2 regions of the Bacillus sp. 11B20 genome follow, and region 1 is predicted to be linked to the other one. Evidence: a T-box and tRNA genes for the amino acid it is inferred to sense, from the RefSeq annotation. Region 1 holds a T-box; the other holds one or more tRNA genes.
What was found. The T-box of region 1 lies ahead of thrS (threonine--tRNA ligase). A T-box ahead of a tRNA ligase gene usually reads a tRNA of that ligase, here a tRNA-Thr.
Positions count from the first base shown of each region.

Region 1 (10,041 bases):
CCTGAACATGGTTATGCGAGCATAGATGTTTATACTTGCGGCGACCTAGATCCGAATATTGCAGCAGATCATATCGGAGATGAATTAGGTGCTGAAACAAGAGAAAACATCGAAATTCCTCGAGGCATGGGACCTGTACAAGTAAAACAGGCACAAGCCAAAGCACTGTAAACATAAAAAAGATTGCAATGGGAGCTGGCCAAAAGCATTAAATGCCTTTGTGTTATGCTCCTTTTTATATTTTATTTGAGAAAAAATCCAACATTCCCCAGCTTGTCTATACTTTTGTTCTAGGAAAACAAAGGTTTTTTTTATAAAATAAAGAAAGAGGCATTATGGCAAAGGGGATACGTGTATGATTTTAAGACAAAATTTTAAACGGTTCATGTCAAACCATACAGAAACATCTGACGAGCATCCAGTGTCAGAACTGAAAAGCCATTACTACAAATCGACGAATGCACAAGTTTTTCAAGCGGTGGAAGCCATTCTTTCCCGAAACGATTCCTATCAAGTGACATCTGTTTCAGCAGAACGAGGTGAAATCAGCGCAAACATACGATTGCCGAAAAAAGCCTTTCTCGTAGCGACTGTCATTTCAATTCGTCCTTTTGAAACAGCTGTCGATTTTAATGTAACAACAGAAACGGCCCTGCCAACAGATTTCGGCTATAGTCAGAAGACCGTTCTGTCCCTTTATGATGAACTAGACAAACAACTTCCAAGAATAGATCGGAGCTGATGATATGAAATGTCCCACATGTCAGCACCTTGGCACAAGGGTGCTTGATTCAAGACCAGTAGATGAAGGGAAATCCATCCGTCGTAGAAGAGAGTGCGAAAGCTGCCAATATCGCTTTACGACGTTTGAAAAATTAGAAGAATTACCGCTGATTGTGGTGAAAAAAGAAGGAATTCGAGAAGAATTCAGCCGCGAAAAAATGCTGAGAGGACTTATCAAAGCGTGTGAAAAGCGTCCTGTCGCTTTAAAGCAGCTGGAGGATGTCTGCTTTAATATCGAAAAAGAACTGCGCAATCAAGGCATGTCAGAAGTGAAAAGCGAGCTTGTAGGTGAAATGGTGATGGACGAGCTGGCGAAAATTGATGAAGTGTCTTACGTTAGGTTTGCCTCGGTTTACCGGCAGTTTAAAGACATCAATGTCTTTATTGATGAATTAAAAGATCTATTAAAGAAAGAACGCTAAAAAGAGCTGGAGATTCTTCATGCTCTTTTTCCTGCGTAAAGCGTAAAACGCAAAAAGAGTGTACAATGGAAACAATCGCAATTCATGGGGAGGATCAGCATATGACAGAGCATTGGAAGGAAGTGCTAGCCGTCGATCCGTATGTCGTCAAAAGCGCTTCATTGCTCGGTGACATCGATAGACAGCTCATCACTCTTTTATATCAGCCGCTTATTGGCATGTCCGCTTTTAGCTTATACATGACGCTGTGGGGAGAGCTGGAACAAAATCGTATGTGGGGAAAACCTGCACCTCATCGGCAGCTCATGGTCATGCTGCAGACGAATTTAAATGATATTTTTGAGGAACGTTTAAAGCTTGAAGCAATCGGCTTACTCCGCACATATGAACAGGAAACGGAAGAAGGCAGACTGTTTACATATGAGCTTGTACCGCCGCTAAGACCGGATGAATTTTTCCAAGATGGTATGCTGAATGTCCTGCTGTACCATCGTGTAGAGAAAGCAAAATATATGCAGCTTCGTGATTATTTCTCTTACCCAGGTGTTCCTGCAGAAGCAAAGAACATTTCACGGTCGTTTGAAGAAGTCTTTCACGTATTGCAGCCAGGCGAACGCAAGATGACAGAAGAGATTCATCAGGCGACATCGCTTGATCAAGGCTATGAATATGTGACTGTTGGATCGAGTCAGCCGGCACCGCTCTCAGACGAATCCTTCGATTTCGATCTATTGTTAGCGGGTATGTCTGACATGATGATTCCAAGAAAGGCTTTGACAAAGCAGGTAAAAGAAACAATTAAGAAGTTAGCTGTTGTATACGGCATCACCCCGCTTCAAATGCAAAATATTGTAGCAGGTGCATGCGGTTCGGATCAAATGATCTCAACAGAAGAGCTGAGAAAAGCAGCAAGAGACTGGTACCAAATTGAATACAGAGGCGAACAGCCAAAGCTGATTGATCAAAAACAGCCAAGACACTTGCGGCAAGATGCTTCAAAGACGCCGGCAGCGGATACTCCAGATGCAAAATTGATTGAAAAGCTGGATCATATTTCGCCTAGAGAGCTGCTAAAAGACATGGCAGATGGCATTGAGCCAACATATGCCGACTTAAGAATTGTCGAAGATATCATGCTCGAGCAGCAGCTAGAGCCAGGTGTCATGAATGTTCTCATCTACTATACCTTACTCAAAACAGATATGAAGCTGTCGAAAACATACATGCAAAAAATCGCCGCTCATTGGGTAAGAAAGAAAATCAAAACCGTTGCCGCGGCGATGAAAATTGCCAAAGAAGAGAACAGACAAATGACGGAGTGGGCGCAGCAGAAAAAGCAGCGCAGCACATATGGTTCAGGAAAAGTCGTCAGGGAAGAGAAACTGCCTGACTGGATGAAAGAAACCGAAACGAAAGAACAGCCGGCAAAAGAGCAAACGGACAATCTGTCTACAGAAGACCTCGAACGAGAAAAAGAAAAACTGTTAGATCAGTTTAAAAATATGAAAAAGTACAATGCACATTAAGGTGAGGTGAGATGGGATGAAACCGATCGGTCGTTCATTTGAACAGCTAAAAGGACGAGTAGATTTTCGCGTGAGATACAATCAGATTAAAGAAAGTGTGTTATCTGATGAAGATGTGAAGGCCTTTTTACAGAAGCATCAAGAAGAAATACATGAAGACATGATCAATCGCAGCTTGAACCGGCTCTTTGAATATGTGCAGCAGTCGAAGGGCTGCTCTTACTGCTTAGATGACGAAAACGTCAATGCCATTTTAGATGGGTATCACCCGAAGCTTGTAATCAAAGGTCAGAGTATTGATATTGAATATTCCCCTTGTCCAGTCAAGCTGCGGCTCGATAGACAGAAAAAACAGCAAGAGCTGATGAAAAGCATGTATATTCCGCAAAATGTCCTTCAAGCGACGTTCGCTGATCTGAACGTTGTGGGAAGACAAGAGGTCATCCAAAAAGTAGGTCAATTCCTCCAAAGCTATGATGAGACTGGAAAAGGAAAAGGCTTGTATTTACACGGAAAATTTGGAGTAGGAAAAACGTATATTCTGGCAGCCATTGCGCAGCAGCTAGCGGAGAAAGAATACCCATCTCTCCTTGTTTACGTGCCTGAATTTGTGAGAGAGTTAAAAAATTCGTTAGCTGATCATACGCTAGAAGAAAAGCTGAATATGGTTAAATCCACCCCGATTTTAATGCTTGATGATATTGGAGCAGAATCGATGACAAGCTGGGTGCGGGATGAGCTGCTCGGTACGATCTTACAATACCGTATGGCAGAGCAGCTGCCGACGTTTTTCTCTTCTAATTTCTCACCAAATGAGCTGAAGCATCACTTTACGTACTCACAGCGCGGGGAAAAAGAAGAGGTCAAAGCCGCTCGTTTAATGGAACGGATTCTCTATTTAGCAGAGCCGGTCTTGCTCGAAGGAGAAAATCGCCGTCATTTATAAAAACGTATGTCACCTGAAGGAGGAGCAAATGAAATGAACAAAAGAAAATGGCTGCTTTTTCTTGTGATTGGCATTCTTGCTGCTGCGTTGTGGTGGCTGAATAAACAGCATCTTCAGCTCGCGCCGAAAGATGTGAAGAATTGGGTGCTTCAATTTGGGATACTGGCTCCCTTTGTTTTTCTTTTCTTATCTCTTTTCCGCCCGTTTGTTCTCGTCCCGATTACAGTCTTTTCTTTGGCGGCAGGTTTGGCATTCGGCAGTGTCCTTGGGACGATTTATGCCCTCATTGGGGCTACAGCCGGGGCAACAGGCTCCTTCATGATTGCTTCAACCTTTCGTGCAAAAAAGAAGGAAACGGAATCAAACAGCCGAAAGCTGAAAGCGGTGACGTCCCGCATTCAGGAGCATGGATTTCTTTATATTTTGTTATTGCGTATTGCACCGATTCATTTTGATTTCGTCAGCTATGCGGCAGCTGCTTCACGTGCAAATTATCGTGCATTTGTGGCAGCCACCTTTTTAGGCTTAATACCGGGTACAATTGCGTTAAATGTTCTCGGCTCAAGCTTTGTCAGCGGCAATTATGCCGCCTTAGTGGTTGTTTGTTTGATTTATTTGATCTTTATCTCCGTTCCACTCATTTTAAAAAGAAAGATGCCTGATTTATTTTAGGCGTCTATTTTTTATGTTTCCCCCATATATATGTAACAGATGTCGTTAGGGGGGACAAACATGCTTGAAATAATCTTTGAAGATGAATATGATACCGCCGCTTTTTTACATCTTGCTGAACACTTGGACAGTCGGCATCACATGTCAATTCAACAAGGGAAAGACCGGCTTCTCATAGAGGCGAAGGAATCAGAAGAAGCACTTGAGCACATTGTGCGGCCATTATTGGTTCACTTTTTTTTGGAATGCAAAGAAAATGAGCGCATGCGCAGCATCCTTGAAAACACCTATTTATTTAAAGATCCCGAAGAGCAGCACCAAATTCTTTCCATCGCTCACAGTATCATGAACGGGGACTTAGATGATATTCCCGGCATTCAGCAAGAGCCGTCAAGAGAAGCCCTTTTAAAAAAGGAGCTTGAGGCAATTTCTTTACAGCAAGGTGTTTTTTCAATTGGTTCATTTATGACATTTAGGCTGTCAGAGTATGATCGAAGGCTGAAGAACTATGTTGAAGTGTCCATTGAAGAATACAAAATGGAGCAAGAGTATCAAAACTTCATTCAATCGCTTCGAGACTATGTGATGGCAAGAGAGCCTAGGCTCGAAAAAGTACATGTTGTGCATCAGGACCGCCTGGTGATTTGGGAATTTCGCTACGCTTCTGAGCGTGATCAAAAACAATACATAGACAGACAGTTTGTAAGAGAGCATCCAATGTATATTGATTCGCAGCTGATTGCACCGCTTGTCTCCATTGCACCGCAAAAAATTGACCTATTTACAAATGATACAGGTCACTCGATGGTGCAAACGATTCAAAATATTTTTCAAGAAAGGGTCGAGGTGTTCCCATCTCATTCATTCCAAGAGCACAATGTTCAATTTGTACATGACCATTTCGACAAGAAAAGTGAAAAGCTTTCTTGATTTTCACGAAAAAACGTTTTATAATACGGTGTAACTTCATACAGAGACCGTATTGATAAGGACATGAACAAATGAACACCCGCTTAAAGAGAGGGAAGCCGCGGCTGAAAGCTTCCTAGCAGAGGACCATTTGCTTTACCACCTTTGAACATCAGCTGTGAACTTTTTAGTAATGGCTGACGGGAATTCCCGTTATCGAACCGCAAGCCGTATTTGCTTATGAAAAGCAAGCTGCAAGTACGGGAAAAAGGGTGGAACCACGATTCCGTTTATTCAACCTCGTCCCTTTCCAGGGGGCGGGGTTTTTATATTGCCAAAAAAGGAGTGACCAGAGATGTCAGAACAAATTCAACTTACATTTCCAGATGGAGCAGTCAAGGAGTTTGACAAAACAGCGACAACAGAAGACATCGCGGCATCAATTAGCCCGGGCCTAAAGAAAAAAGCACTTGCCGGTAAATTGAACGGTAAAGAAATAGATCTGCGTACGCCGCTATTAGAAAGTGGAACAATCGAGATCATCACAGACAAAAGTGAAGAAGCACTCGACATTATGCGCCACAGCACAGCCCATTTGCTAGCGCAGGCGATCAAACGCCTGTATGGAAAAGAACATCACGTTCAGTTTGGCGTAGGTCCTGTCATCGAAAATGGCTTCTACTATGATGTGGACATCGATGTAGCCATCACACCTGAAGACTTGCCAAAGATTGAAAAAGAAATGAAGAAAATCATTAACAGCAATCTGCCAATTGAGCGAATTGAAGTATCAAGAGAAGAAGCGAAAAAGCGCTTTGAAGCGATTGGTGATGAGTTGAAGCTTGAGCTGTTAGAGGCGATTCCAGAAGGTGAAGCTGTGACGATTTATGAGCAGGGTGAATTCTTTGACCTCTGCCGCGGGATTCACTTGCCGTCTACAGGGAAAATTAAAGAGTTTAAACTGTTAAGCCTTGCAGGTGCATACTGGAGAGGTGACAGTAACAACCAAATGCTTCAGCGTATTTACGGAACAGCTTTCTTCAGCAAAGAAGATTTAAATGAGCATTTACGTCTGCTTGAAGAAGCGAAAGAACGCGATCACCGTAAGCTTGGAAAAGAGCTGAAGCTGTTTGCGAATTCTCAAAAGGTTGGTCAAGGACTTCCGCTTTGGCTGCCAAAAGGCGCAACGATCCGCCGCGTCATTGAGCGTTACATTGTCGATAAAGAAGTGCGTCTTGGCTATGAGCATGTGTACACACCTGTTCTTGCGAATGTTGAATTGTATAAAACATCAGGACACTGGGCGCATTATCAAGAAGACATGTTCCCAGTGATGGAAATGGACAACGAAGATCTTGTTCTTCGTCCGATGAACTGTCCGCACCATATGATGATTTACAAAAACGAGCCGCACAGCTATCGCGAATTGCCAATTCGTATTGCAGAGCTTGGTACAATGCACCGCTATGAAATGTCAGGTGCTTTATCCGGCCTTCAGCGTGTCCGCGGTATGACATTAAACGATGCACACATCTTTGTTCGTCCAGATCAAATCAAAGACGAGTTCATCCGTACAGTTCGCTTAATTGAAGAAGTGTATCAAGACTTTGGCTTGAATGACTACACATTCCGCTTATCTTACCGTGATCCAGAAGATACTGAGAAGTATTTCGATGACGATGCGATGTGGAATAAAGCACAATCGATGCTGAAGGATGCAATGGACGAGCTTGGCCACGATTATTATGAAGCAGAAGGCGAAGCAGCATTTTATGGTCCGAAGCTTGATGTACAAGTGAAGACAGCTCTTGGAAAAGAAGAAACATTATCCACTGTACAGCTTGATTTCTTACTTCCAGAACGCTTCGATCTCACATATATCGGAGAAGATGGAAAGCACCATCGTCCAGTCGTCATTCATAGAGGCGTTGTTTCTACAATGGAACGCTTCGTTGCCTTCTTAATTGAAGAATACAAAGGAGCTCTGCCAACATGGCTGGCACCTGTACAATTCCAAGTCATTCCAGTTTCACCGTCTGTTCATTTAGACTATGCGAAAAAAGTGCAGGAACGTTTGCAGCTTGAAGGTCTTCGTGTAGAACTTGACAGCCGCGATGAAAAAATTGGGTACAAAATTAGAGAAGCGCAAATGCAAAAGATTCCGTACATGCTTGTTGTCGGAGATCAAGAAGCAGAAAATGGCGCTGTCAATGTTAGAAAATATGGGGAACAAGATTCAGAAACAATGGATCTTGAAGCCTTTGTGAAACATGCAGTAGCAGAAGCGAAAAAATAATGAAGCAGCCAGTGATTCTTTTTTAGATCACTGGCTTTTTTCTTTTTGGAAAACATCCTCCACTAGTGATCCAATTCCTAAAAAGAGACGTTTAGATAGTACAAAAGTAAGGGTAAGTATGTACTATTGGTTTGAGACAAATTGGGGGAATGAAATCGATGAAGCAAACAACAAACACTTTATCGTCACAAGTATTGGAGCAATCAGCTGTTCTTCGTGCATTAGAGCACTCGCTGGCAATGATTGAATTTAATGTGACAGGTGAAGTTCTATGGGTGAACGATATTTTTGCAAAAGCCATGGGATATTCTAAAGAAGAGATGATCGGTCTTAAACATAGACAGTTTTGTCCTCCACATATTACAGAACACACAAGCTATCATATGTTTTGGAAGAGTTTGAGAGAAGGTCAAGTCTTTCAGGAAAAAGTACAGCGGTTCACAAAAAACGGCAGCAGCTTATGGCTTGAAGCGACATATTCACCTGTTCGAGATGAAGAAGGAACTGTAGTGGGTGTTGTGAAAGTGGCGACAGATATTACGGAGAGAGAACTATCGATGAAACAGGTTGTAGAAGACTTAAAGGAGATGTCTGCGAAATTAATGGAACGAGCAGAAGTTGGCATACAGCATAGTCAAAGTGTCAATACATCCTTTAATCATATAGCAAACGAAACCGATCAAAATATGAGCTTGCTAAAAGGATTAACGGAGCAGGTAGAGTCCATCAGCTCTATTGCGGCAACCATTAATAGTATTTCTTCGCAAACCCAGCTGCTCGCCTTAAATGCGGCAATAGAAGCGGCACATGCGGGTTCCTATGGAAATGGCTTTAGTGTAGTGGCAGCAGAAATTCGAAAGCTTGCGACAAATTCAAAAGAAGCGATCGTCAAGGTAGATCAATATGTGAAGGCGATCCATGCAGAAGTAGAGAAGGTCAGCAGCGGAACAAGCAGGGCAAAGACAACCGTGTTTACAAACCGGGATCTTGTAAAGCTGGCAAGCGAAGAATTCATCATTGTAGGAGAAGCAGCACGCGGCTTAGACCGGCAAGCGCAAAGTCTAGCATCAATCATTTAGCTCTGTGAATAAAAAACACCCAATCTCGTCAGGAGAAGGGTGTTTTTTTGTTTTATTTTAATATATCAAACAATTCATGTAAGTCTTTGATTTCATAATCAGGCGTCACATCTGTTTCATTTTTCTTGTCATGGCGATTGATCCAAACGGTTTGGATACCAACGCGAGATGCGCCGAGAATATCTGTTTTTGGATTATCCCCAACCATGATCACTTCGTCTTTTGTTAAGTTTAACAGCTGAAGGCAGTGCTCAAAGATACCTGGATCAGGCTTGCCTTTCCCATAATCCCCTGAAATCACAATCTCGTTAAAATAAGGAGCAAGCTCAGGAACACCCGCAAGTTTTTCCTTTTGAAGGCTAGGATCTCCGTTTGTTAAAAGGAGCAATTCGTAGCTGCCTTTCAGGCGGTTTAAAACAGGGTATGTTTCTTCATAGACATATGGGCGTTTCCTACGCTCTGCTGCAAAGAAATCAGCCAAATATTGTCCAAATGCCTCATCGTCAATTCCCGCTGCCCTTAAGCCATTGGTCCAAGCGTTTTTGCGATATTCTGGTGCAATGGCGTTCAGCTTTTGAAAGCCTTCGCTAATCGGTTCACTAAAATTGGACCACAGTCCTTCGAAAGGATTAATGCCGATCATGACAGTATAATCATATGTTTCATAGGAAGAGTACAGCTTTCTTGCTTCTTCACGTACAATCTGTTCAAATGATTCTGGATCGAGTCCATATTTCTTTTCCGCTTCCCGGCAAGTTTCCTGAAAAGTTGTGTGAATGCTTTTTTCGTCCCAAAGTAAAGTATCATCTAAATCGAAAAATACGGCTTTCATGATCTTCTCCCTTGTTATGTATGTGTTACCTTCAATTGCAAGTGACAGGCTCATGTTCATTTTACAATAGAAGAAGAGGCCAATAAAGAAAAGATTTGAGAGATCTTTGATCATTGACCGCACATGATAGAATAGAAAGACAGTAGAGAAGACATACATCAATTGAGGTGGCCGGTTTGCTTCATTTAATTATCATGATGATCGAGCGTGTAGGGATCATCGTTATTCTAGGATTTGTGCTTGCTCATGTGAAGGGCTTTCGCAATCTATTGCTACATAATCAAGGATTTCGGAAAAAGGCAATCCTTGTCTTCATTTTTGCTTCTTTTAGCATTATCAGCAATTACACAGGAATTGAAATCCAGCAGCAAATTGTCATGAATCATGAGTTTTCTTATCATCTCGGCTCGTCAAGCTCTATCGCCAATACGAGAATTATGGGGATCGAAATGGGCGGTTTGATCGGGGGGCCGTTTGTAGGGATTGGTGCAGGGCTTTTAGCTGGAATTCATCGCTATTCCCTTGGAGGAAGCACCGCGCTCAGCTGTGCGATTTCTTCCATTTTAGCCGGTGTCA
Region 1 is NZ_JBLZWZ010000008.1:708,672-718,712, reverse strand. Features, by position in the region: gene speD (adenosylmethionine decarboxylase) at 1-171, shown strand, start outside; gene ACN6NB_RS13075 (hypothetical protein) at 356-742, shown strand; gene nrdR (transcriptional regulator NrdR) at 747-1,205, shown strand; gene dnaB (replicative helicase loading/DNA remodeling protein DnaB) at 1,307-2,731, shown strand; gene dnaI (primosomal protein DnaI) at 2,748-3,677, shown strand; gene ACN6NB_RS13055 (TVP38/TMEM64 family protein) at 3,711-4,349, shown strand; gene ytxC (putative sporulation protein YtxC) at 4,410-5,279, shown strand; T-box leader at 5,323-5,569, shown strand; gene thrS (threonine--tRNA ligase) at 5,614-7,554, shown strand; gene ACN6NB_RS13040 (methyl-accepting chemotaxis protein) at 7,713-8,633, shown strand; gene ACN6NB_RS13035 (HAD family hydrolase) at 8,686-9,465, opposite strand; gene ACN6NB_RS13030 (sensor histidine kinase) at 9,642-10,041, shown strand, end outside.

Region 2 (10,041 bases), on a different contig from region 1:
CCCGTTGTTGCCTTAGCGATTGTCGCATCTTTTTCATCTAAATTAAATGGATAGTGATTTGTCAGTGTCATTAAATGTGCATAAAATGGCTTTTTCATTGATTCTAGCATTGGGATTGATTCTTTGAAGAACGGTTTATCCTTCAGACCCATATTCACAAGGTTTTCTTCATCCATGTTGTAATAGGAAGCATCAAAGAATTGATCAATTCCCATATGTTTATAAATCGTGTCACGGTTCCAGAAAGATTTATAGTCCCCGTGAAGCACTGCACTCGTATAGCCTGCTTTTTGATCTAGGATTGCAGGTAGTGATTGGAAGGTATTTTCACCCTTTGTCACAAATGCTGCTCCCTCTGGCAAGCCAAACATACTATTATCCATCATCAGCTCAGCATCAGATGTCTTCCCTTGACCAGTCTGATGGAAGAAGTTATCGAAATACGTAAAGTCATCTTTCCCATGAGCCAGTTTGTTTAAAAATGGAGTCACTTCTTCTCCATTTAATTTGTAGTCAATTAAGAAAGACTGGAAGCTTTCTAAATGAATTTTAATAATGTTTTTACCTTTTGCTTTTCCAAAATACTCTGCATTTGGCTTCGCATAGTGAGAAGACGTATAGTTCACAACATCCGTTAAATCTTCACTGCTTGCATTTGCAACCTGCGTTGCGTTTTGTGCTGCTTGTACCCCGTCATAAATCGTATAATTGTAAACACCTAAGTATTTGACAACATACTTATGATCAAAGGTTCTCGTTAATAATTCTGGACGATCCTTTTCAGCCAAATGAAGGTTTACAAAGAACAGTCCAATACCTGCAGCTACAATCAGCAGTGCAAACGTCTTTTTCATTTGGAACTTCTTCACTTCCGGTCTCCAAATGACAATCGCAATCAAGATGATGATATCAAGGAAGTATAAAAGGTCATGCGGCTTAATGCTTGCTAACACACCGCCAGTCATGCCTCCCCCAAGATTTCCTGCCTGCTTCATTGTTGAGAAAGTCAAAAAGTCATCAAAGAAACGGTAATACGCTACATTTGCATATAAAAGTGCGGTCATAATAAAATCAATAACAATTAAAACAATGGCAGATTTACGCCCCTTCAAAAAGAGAGCAAGTCCAAAAAACACAATGGCTGAACTAAATGGATTCAATAAGAGAAGCCCCTCTTGAAAAGAACCTTTTACTCCTAAATTAAAGTCCATTTTGTAGGCTGTGTATGATTTAGCCCAGAATAATAGGACAGCCAAAACAAAAAAGCTATATTTGTTCGCAAATATTTTTTTCATAAAACCTCTTCTTTCTTATCATCGTTCTGATATAAATGAAATCATAAAAAATTTACATTCATTTTGCAAATGTAAATCTTCTTCGTCAAGCATTCCGATGCTCTGTCTCCGCCGGATACATGCGCTCCTTTAATATAACGAACGAGAGGCATCATAAGTTTCAAAAAAAATACGAGTAAATAAAAGGAAAAATATCCATTTACATTAAATTTACGCACACTTCATGTTTTAGTGGATGAAGAAGGTTTTGTAAATCACTCAGTATTACTTTACTTTTTTCATCTATTCGTGTCAAAGTAATTATAAAGAAAAGGAAGAATAACCTAGGCTTTTCGACTCACTTACCCAAATTTATACAAAATTCGATTCATGCTTCTTTTATTGTGACTCAACCTCCATTAATCCATGTACCTCCTAAAAAAACAGTTTTAAACAAAAAAAGCTTGATTTCCCCTACTGATGTGCGGTGTGATTAAGAGGTAGATTTTGATCATATCATCCTTATGTTCATAACAAAAATATCGAGCTGGAGGACATCACATGAAGATTAACAAACAAATCAACACTTTTGAAGGAAGATTTTCAGAAGATATAGTCACTATCATAGCTGTGACAGGACCTTCTGGCGTAGGGGCAGGGAAAGCAGGACAGGCACCTCTTTGGACCGCTTCTATTCCACTAATTGCCTGGAAGGAAAACGGCCATATCACAAACGAAAATGTAAGACTTTGCTGGTTAACAGATGACGAAGGATTAAGGGAAAAGCAGTCACAATTACATAAAGAATCAATCGTTACACTTCAGGTTCGAAAAGGCGAAGGTGAATTCATGCTTGTATCTTTGATCAATACAGATACAAAGGATCAAGCACTTCAAGAAATTTTAGAACAAGCCCAAAAGCCTGTGTTTTATCATGATGATACACTTGGAACCTTTGAGTTAGTGAAAGGACTAGACTTATTTGAAAAGACGATCCAATGGAGCAATGAAGAGTGCCTTCTCTACTTTAACCTCGAAGAAGATGAAAAAATAAATGACTCTCTTTCTACAGCAAAACAACTCATACAAGAACAAGCTAAATGGGATTCTTCTATTAAATCATTTGCCGCGAATCAGCTGATAGATCTAGCAAAGGATTGGCAGGAACAAGACGAATCAGTTGAAAAGCAAGAAGAACTCACACTGAATCAATTTATGAGCCGCATTTCACTTGAAAGCCTGCATGTTTACCCTGAGGGAGAGTTTGAAGTCTACTATCATGACGGTGATTTATTTTGGGGACATGTCATTATTATCACAGGAAATATAAATGGCACATTTCATGATGCACACATTGCAGGCTAACAGTTGGAGGGACATTAGATGGAGATCAAAGCTTTTCAAGAATTAAATCTAATTGGGAAAACGCCAGCCATCGCCAAAATAGGCGGGTTCCGTCCTGATCCAGCTGTACACAGCTGGTTTGCAGGCCATTTTTTCATCGATCCTCATCAGGGCTGGCCGAAAGATCAAGATGGTGCCATGATTCCGATCTTACAAATTTATTTACCAGAAGTGCCAGGAGGAATGAACGGCTTCAATGAGTGTAAGCTGATTCAAATTTTCCTCAACCAGAAAGCACTTCCGATTGATATCACCAAAAACGGCGAAGGCTGGAAGCTCATTGAATATGCATCAATCGAAGGTTTAGAAGTAGCTGAGACTCCTGAAGAAGTAAGAGGACTCAAACCCTTTCAAATCCAATGGAACGAAAGTGAACAAAGGGACTTCCCTTGCTGGGAAGAAGCATGGTCATATATCGATTTATCAGAAGTAAACGAAAGTGAAGAAGCGACGGACCACTTCTTTAATCAATACACAAATTATTCGTTCACAAAAATCGGTGGATATGGGGCGTATATTCAATCCCCACCCCATCTACAACAAGGCGAATTCATGCTGCAAATCGCCTCAGAAGAAAAACCTCGTTTCATGATTGGTGATAACGGCACGATGTATTTCTATTATGACAAAGAATCAAAAGAATGGTTTATGCACTGGGATTGTTTTTAACGTTTATTGAATGAAACCTTGCCTTCTCCTAAGCGTAATGAATAATATGAAAGGAGGAAGCAAAATGGGATTCATTTTAGACATCTTTTCACTTGCTGTGTATATCCCTTTTCTACAAGTGGATGAAGAGGATATCTCAAGGAACGCAGCACATCTCAAAAAATATAGCTGGTTTAAAGCACTATTACATGATCAAACTTGCAGGGAGCTCATCATTTATGATCCCGGTGTCCGGCGTCTCATAGGCAGGTTTAAAACGGAGAAACTCCATAAGAAGCGATACAACTTAAGATGCGAACGTAAATTACTACAAGCATTACAACGCGCAATGTAAACTGAAACAACAAGAGCCGCACTTTCCTGTGGCTCTTTTTTTATCAATTGAATCGTTCCTTTTGAAGAAAACATTTGACGCCTGGACAACTCTCCCCGTATATTATGTATAAATCCATCTTTTTCAAAGAAAAGGGGGGCCTCACATGCGCTTGTTTAAGAACTGGAGAAAAAAGCAGCCTGCACAGCAAGTCACTTCAGAAAAGCAAGAAGACAGCATCCCAATCAACTTCTCCACACTTCCCTTTGGCACAGACACCGTCGATGATTTTTTGTTCAACCTAGACCTGACCTCCAAGCTCACAGATCCCTATAAAGAAACAGATACGAACAAGCTTACCTAGATCTTCGCAAATCCTCATCCAATACTGGATGATTTTTTTATACTCAATGAAAGGTGTATCCAATGAAAACATATTATATCGTCAGACACTGCCAAGCAGATGGACAATCTAAAGATGCAGCTTTAACACCACAAGGCATCACTCAATCTCACGAACTGTCACAGTTTTTTTCCAGCATTCATCTTAATCAGATTATCTCAAGTCCTTATAAACGAGCGATCCAAACTACTGAGCCCCTTGCTCATGCAAAACAGCTCGAGATAAAAATCGATCAACGCCTCTCTGAACGTGTGTTAAGCAGTAAGCCAATAGACAATTGGTATGAGAAGCTAAAGCTTAGTTTTACAGACTTACATATGACCTGTGAAGGCGGAGAATCGAGCCAAGAAGCCATGAATCGTATTGTAGAAGCGCTCCACGAACAAATAAAATTAGAAAAAGATCATACCCTATTCATCACACATGGCAATATCATGAGCCTGCTTCTTAAACACGCCGATCCAACGATTGGATTCGAGGAGTGGGAAAAATTAAGCAATCCAGATGTCTATATCCTGAAATATTTCAAACCAGATCATGTAGAAATAGAACGAATATGGCATAAATAAACGGCAGAATGAATTCTGCCGTTTCCTCATCTATTGTTGATAATAAAAAGCCTCTACCCACTCATACGGCTTCTTACGCTCCGCACACCATTTCATGAAGCCTCTTGTCTCCGTTTGCTGAAATTTCTTCCAGTCCGATAAAAGCTGATCATAATAGGCTGCTTGTTTTTCAACATTAGTACGAATCCTCTTATCTTCAATCAGCATCATGACATCTTCAATACCCTGAATTCGCTCTTGGTCTTTCTCATAGGTGCTTAAATAAAGATCTTCATGTATATGATGAAACGAATACCACAAGGCCGATAAATAGATTTCACAAATTTGAACAATCACACGCTGCTCCTTGCTGCCCCCAAGCTCTAGTGCCTTCAATAAATAGGGCAGCCCTTCTCCCTGATGTACAAACAAGCCCTGCCAGCGATATGGTCTCACATCCATTGGGTCAACCTTCTCCCACTCTTGCAGAACAGGCTGAATCACCCCAATTATCAATGGATACACAAGCAAATGATGACCATCCTCAAACCGTTCAATCTTCTCAAACAGCCAAGCAACAAATAAACGCTGTACTTCAAAATCGTTCTCTTTCATCTCTTCAATAAAGGCCTGAAGAACTTTTAGCGCATCTTTACGCAGGCCCTGTTCTTTTTTCACACAGTACTGTCTAAAAAGAGGATAATCATGTGATCCCTCGTCTTCAATGATGGTCTGTAATATCGTCTTCGTTTGCAATAACAACGCCGCCTCTTTACATTCATTCTTTTGACTTCTTATTTAAAGGGAAGTAGTTTTACATCCAATCTTTTCTATGTTCATGAATAAATTGAATGTCTTTTTGATAATGCTCAAGGTGCCCCTCATGAATCATGTTTTGAAAAGCGATATCACCCTCACTCGCTTTTCGTTTCATATATTGACATAACCCTTTTAAACGCAGCAGCACCATATCCAAATAATCTTCTGCTATTTCCTCACCATAAGATTCAAAAAACAGTTTCACTCTATGCTTTATCTGGTCTGCATGTTCTAATGAAGAATATTTCACGATCTCCCCTGTTTCAGTGCGAAAAAACCTACTGATAGGTACACATGTATACAGAGTATATGCGATATCCCAAAGCCTTGGACCAGGAGCAGCTACATCAAAATCAATGATTCCTACTGGTTTTTTATCCTTGAAAATAATGTTATACATAGCAAAATCATTGTGGCAAACAACCTCTATGTTGTTAGGCGTATTGTCCATTCGTTCCCAATCGTCTGAAATGGGAAAATCACAAACAGCATCATGATACAGTCTAAGCATTCTCGCTATTTCTTTTAAAGCTTGGTGAGAGCACATGTATTCTTTTAAGGGATCATGGCCAGCTACGCCTTCAATGAAAGACAAGATCTCTCTACCTTTTTCATCAACCCCTAAAAACTTTGGAGCAAAGGAGAAATTCTTTTTTTCTAAATGCTTTAGCAGCTTTCGTATATTGATATTGTCTGACTTTACTTCTCGACGAACCGTATCTCCCGAACGATATACGCTCGAGACATTGCCACCTGTCAATAACTCTTCATGGTCATTTTGTTTTTTCATAAATTCTCCCCTAAAATTGGATCACAATGATGATATCAGCTAAAGATGTGTATTTACCCAAATATTTTTAGTTACACAAAGGTAGTACACTGTTTTGTGTGAATGTGCTACCCCAGTTTGTTTTCTTACATGGTTAAATGTATCTTATCAAATGTTGCAAATCATCTAAAGATTATTCTGCTAAAAGAAGTACATGCTCATTATTTTCTAATAGTTTTCTATTTTTAATAACTCATTTAAACCACAAAAAAACGTTTACCACAAGGGTGAAACGTTAGGTTCACGGTAAAAACCAATCATGAAACTTTTAATAGATACCGATGGCAAGGGTTGAACCGGCACCCGTGATAAATTATTCCTAAAAGGCAAGGTATACCCTCTTAAAGTAAAGTACTCGTTTATAAAATAAGAATCAAAGTTCTTCTTGATATATTTCTGATTTTATCGGCTTTAAACTCAAAGGTATTTTAAACTCATGAATACTTTCAATATGATTAAAAAAATGATCGATATCGTCATAATCCATTGACCATTCTTCTACCACCTTTAAATTTTTTAACTCGCTTGTTGGTTTAAATAAAAATTCACAGTGTAGTTGTTCCATATGAGAATAATCATCTTCTTCATAAACTGTAAACTGACGTACAAGGTCAAAATGAAATAGTTCCTCTCCTGTAAAGTCATAGACACCACACTGAAATAAAATTTCTTTATCTTCTTCGCCCTCAACTGCCTCCTTTGAAAAAGCCTTAAATGTTTCCCAAACCTTTTTTATATCATCGATATCTTCACGAATGCTATCTTTAAGATAACTTTCAGCATTTTTAACCGTAATCATGACAACACCTCTCCTATGTACAATTTATCTCATCCTTCTTCAATTATCCTGCCCTTTTAGTTTAATAATAAGGTAACCATCAATAAAGTAAAAGATAATCTCCTTCATATGTTCCTCGTAAGGCTTTAATTCAGAAATATTTATTCCTTGTACTGTTAGAACATTAAGAAACCCCTTAAATTTATTCATGTAATACTGAATAGAATGTAGTCTCAAATATTTTAACGTCGTGCCATTTAGCTAATTCCCCTTTCACCAGTAAACAGAACACGATTGGAAGCAATTTTGTCGTGTGAAAAATCAGCTAAAAAACAAATAAAAAACGCCCTCCTACAATTTGTAGAAAGACGTTTTAAACGTTGATATTCCTTAATTCTTCTGTAATGAATGATAATAAAGAATATCTAAAACTAGATACCGGTGGCCGGGGTCGAACCGGCACTCCGTGAGGAACACGATTTTGAGTCGTGCGCGTCTGCCAATTCCGCCACACCGGCATGATCATTAAAGAGCGCATCTTATATTAAAAACAATGGTGCCGAGGGCCGGACTTGAACCGGCACGGTAGTCACCTACCGCAGGATTTTAAGTCCTGTGTGTCTGCCAATTCCACCACCCCGGCAGTCTTTTCAAAAAAGGCGACACCCGGATTTGAACCGGGGATAAAGGTTTTGCAGACCTCTGCCTTACCACTTGGCTATGCCGCCATTATTGGAGCGGAAGACGGGATTCGAACCCGCGACCCCCACCTTGGCAAGGTGGTGTTCTACCACTGAACTACTTCCGCACATCAACTGGGCTAGCTGGATTCGAACCAACGCATGACGGAGTCAAAGTCCGTTGCCTTACCGCTTGGCTATAGCCCAATAATAAAATGGGGCGATTGATGGGAATCGAACCCACGAGTGCCAGAGCCACAATCTGGTGCGTTAACCACTTCGCCACAACCGCCATAGATGTAATGAATTATAAAGTATAATTGGCAGGGGCAGTAGGAATCGAACCCACACCGGAGGTTTTGGAGACCTCTGTTCTACCTTTAAACTATGCCCCTATGAAAATAAAAAATGGTGGAGGGGGGCGGATTCGAACCGCCGAACCCGGAGGGAGCGGATTTACAGTCCGCCGCGTTTAGCCACTTCGCTACCCCTCCACATTTGAAAAACAGTGCCGGCAAGAGGACTTGAACCCCCAACCTACTGATTACAAGTCAGTTGCTCTACCAATTGAGCTACACCGGCAAATAGTGGTGGCTCGGGACGGAATCGAACCGCCGACACACGGATTTTCAGTCCGTTGCTCTACCAACTGAGCTACCGAGCCAAGTATTCTTTTGAAAAATGGCGGTCCGGACGGGACTCGAACCCGCGACCTCCTGCGTGACAGGCAGGCATTCTAACCAACTGAACTACCGGACCATTTTGGTTGCGGGGGCAGGATTTGAACCTGCGACCTTCGGGTTATGAGCCCGACGAGCTACCGAACTGCTCCACCCCGCGACGATATAAAAGATATGGTGGAGGATGACGGGCTCGAACCGCCGACCCTCTGCTTGTAAGGCAGATGCTCTCCCAGCTGAGCTAATCCTCCGAATAAAAAATGCTGGTATATATTCTATAAAAATGGTGACCCGTACGGGATTCGAACCCGTGTTACCGCCGTGAAAGGGCGGTGTCTTAACCGCTTGACCAACGGGCCCTTTATTATGTAAATTGTGGCGGAGAGCAAGGGATTCGAACCCTTGAGACGGGGTTACCGCCTACACGATTTCCAATCGTGCTCCTTCGGCCACTCGGACAGCTCTCCAAATTGGCTCCGCAGGTAGGATTCGAACCTACGACCGATCGGTTAACAGCCGATAGCTCTACCACTGAGCTACTGCGGAATGAAGAAAGCCTGGCGATGTCCTACTCTCACAGGGGGAAACCCCCAACTACCATCGGCGCTGAAGAGCTTAACTTCCGTGTTCGGTATGGGAACGGGTGTGACCTCTTCGCCATCATCACCAGACAATTTAGTGACAAAAGATATTATACTATGTATTGAAAATAAATCAAGAGATATTTTAAAAATGTTCTCTCAAAACTAGATAACAATGTTCATGTTTCACATTAGAATATAGGTTAAGTCCTCGATCTATTAGTATCTGTCAGCTCCACGTGTCACCACGCTTCCACCTCAGACCTATCAACCTGATCATCTTTCAGGGATCTTACTTCCTTGCGGAATGGGAAATCTCATCTTGAGGGGGGCTTCATGCTTAGATGCTTTCAGCACTTATCCCGTCCGCACATAGCTACCCAGCGATGCCCTTGGCAGAACAACTGGTACACCAGCGGTGCGTCCATCCCGGTCCTCTCGTACTAAGGACAGCTCCTCTCAAATTTCCTGCGCCCGCGACGGATAGGGACCGAACTGTCTCACGACGTTCTGAACCCAGCTCGCGTACCGCTTTAATGGGCGAACAGCCCAACCCTTGGGACCGACTACAGCCCCAGGATGCGATGAGCCGACATCGAGGTGCCAAACCTCCCCGTCGATGTGGACTCTTGGGGGAGATAAGCCTGTTATCCCCGGGGTAGCTTTTATCCGTTGAGCGATGGCCCTTCCATGCGGAACCACCGGATCACTAAGCCCGACTTTCGTCCCTGCTCGACTTGTAGGTCTCGCAGTCAAGCTCCCTTGTGCCTTTACACTCTGCGAATGATTTCCAACCATTCTGAGGGAACCTTTGGGCGCCTCCGTTACATTTTAGGAGGCGACCGCCCCAGTCAAACTGCCCACCTGACACTGTCTCCCTGCCCGATAAGGGCAGCGGGTTAGAAGGTCAATACAGCCAGGGTAGTATCCCACCGATGCCTCCACCGAAGCTAGCGCTCCGGTTTCCAAGGCTCCTACCTATCCTGTACAAGCTGTACCAACATTCAATATCAGGCTGCAGTAAAGCTCCACGGGGTCTTTCCGTCCTGTCGCGGGTAACCTG
Region 2 is NZ_JBLZWZ010000007.1:2,163-12,203, reverse strand. Features, by position in the region: gene ltaS (lipoteichoic acid synthase) at 1-1,295, opposite strand, end outside; gene ACN6NB_RS04275 (DUF2262 domain-containing protein) at 1,836-2,639, shown strand; gene ACN6NB_RS04270 (DUF1963 domain-containing protein) at 2,658-3,347, shown strand; gene ACN6NB_RS04265 (hypothetical protein) at 3,412-3,681, shown strand; gene ACN6NB_RS04260 (hypothetical protein) at 3,827-4,024, shown strand; gene ACN6NB_RS04255 (histidine phosphatase family protein) at 4,087-4,632, shown strand; gene ACN6NB_RS04250 (hypothetical protein) at 4,663-5,367, opposite strand; gene ACN6NB_RS04245 (phosphotransferase) at 5,426-6,220, opposite strand; gene ACN6NB_RS04240 (hypothetical protein) at 6,633-7,058, opposite strand; tRNA gene ACN6NB_RS04235 (tRNA-Leu) at 7,474-7,555, opposite strand; tRNA gene ACN6NB_RS04230 (tRNA-Leu) at 7,592-7,680, opposite strand; tRNA gene ACN6NB_RS04225 (tRNA-Cys) at 7,695-7,765, opposite strand; tRNA gene ACN6NB_RS04220 (tRNA-Gly) at 7,771-7,845, opposite strand; tRNA gene ACN6NB_RS04215 (tRNA-Gln) at 7,853-7,924, opposite strand; tRNA gene ACN6NB_RS04210 (tRNA-His) at 7,934-8,009, opposite strand; tRNA gene ACN6NB_RS04205 (tRNA-Trp) at 8,039-8,112, opposite strand; tRNA gene ACN6NB_RS04200 (tRNA-Tyr) at 8,127-8,211, opposite strand; tRNA gene ACN6NB_RS04195 (tRNA-Thr) at 8,227-8,299, opposite strand; tRNA gene ACN6NB_RS04190 (tRNA-Phe) at 8,306-8,381, opposite strand; tRNA gene ACN6NB_RS04185 (tRNA-Asp) at 8,400-8,476, opposite strand; tRNA gene ACN6NB_RS04180 (tRNA-Met) at 8,481-8,557, opposite strand; tRNA gene ACN6NB_RS04175 (tRNA-Val) at 8,573-8,648, opposite strand; tRNA gene ACN6NB_RS04170 (tRNA-Glu) at 8,682-8,756, opposite strand; tRNA gene ACN6NB_RS04165 (tRNA-Ser) at 8,774-8,864, opposite strand; tRNA gene ACN6NB_RS04160 (tRNA-Asn) at 8,869-8,943, opposite strand; rRNA gene rrf (5S ribosomal RNA) at 8,953-9,068, opposite strand; rRNA gene ACN6NB_RS04150 (23S ribosomal RNA) at 9,178-10,041, opposite strand, start outside.
Region 2: it encodes a tRNA-Thr, which carries the amino acid that the T-box ahead of thrS (threonine--tRNA ligase) is inferred to sense. The anticodon was not compared.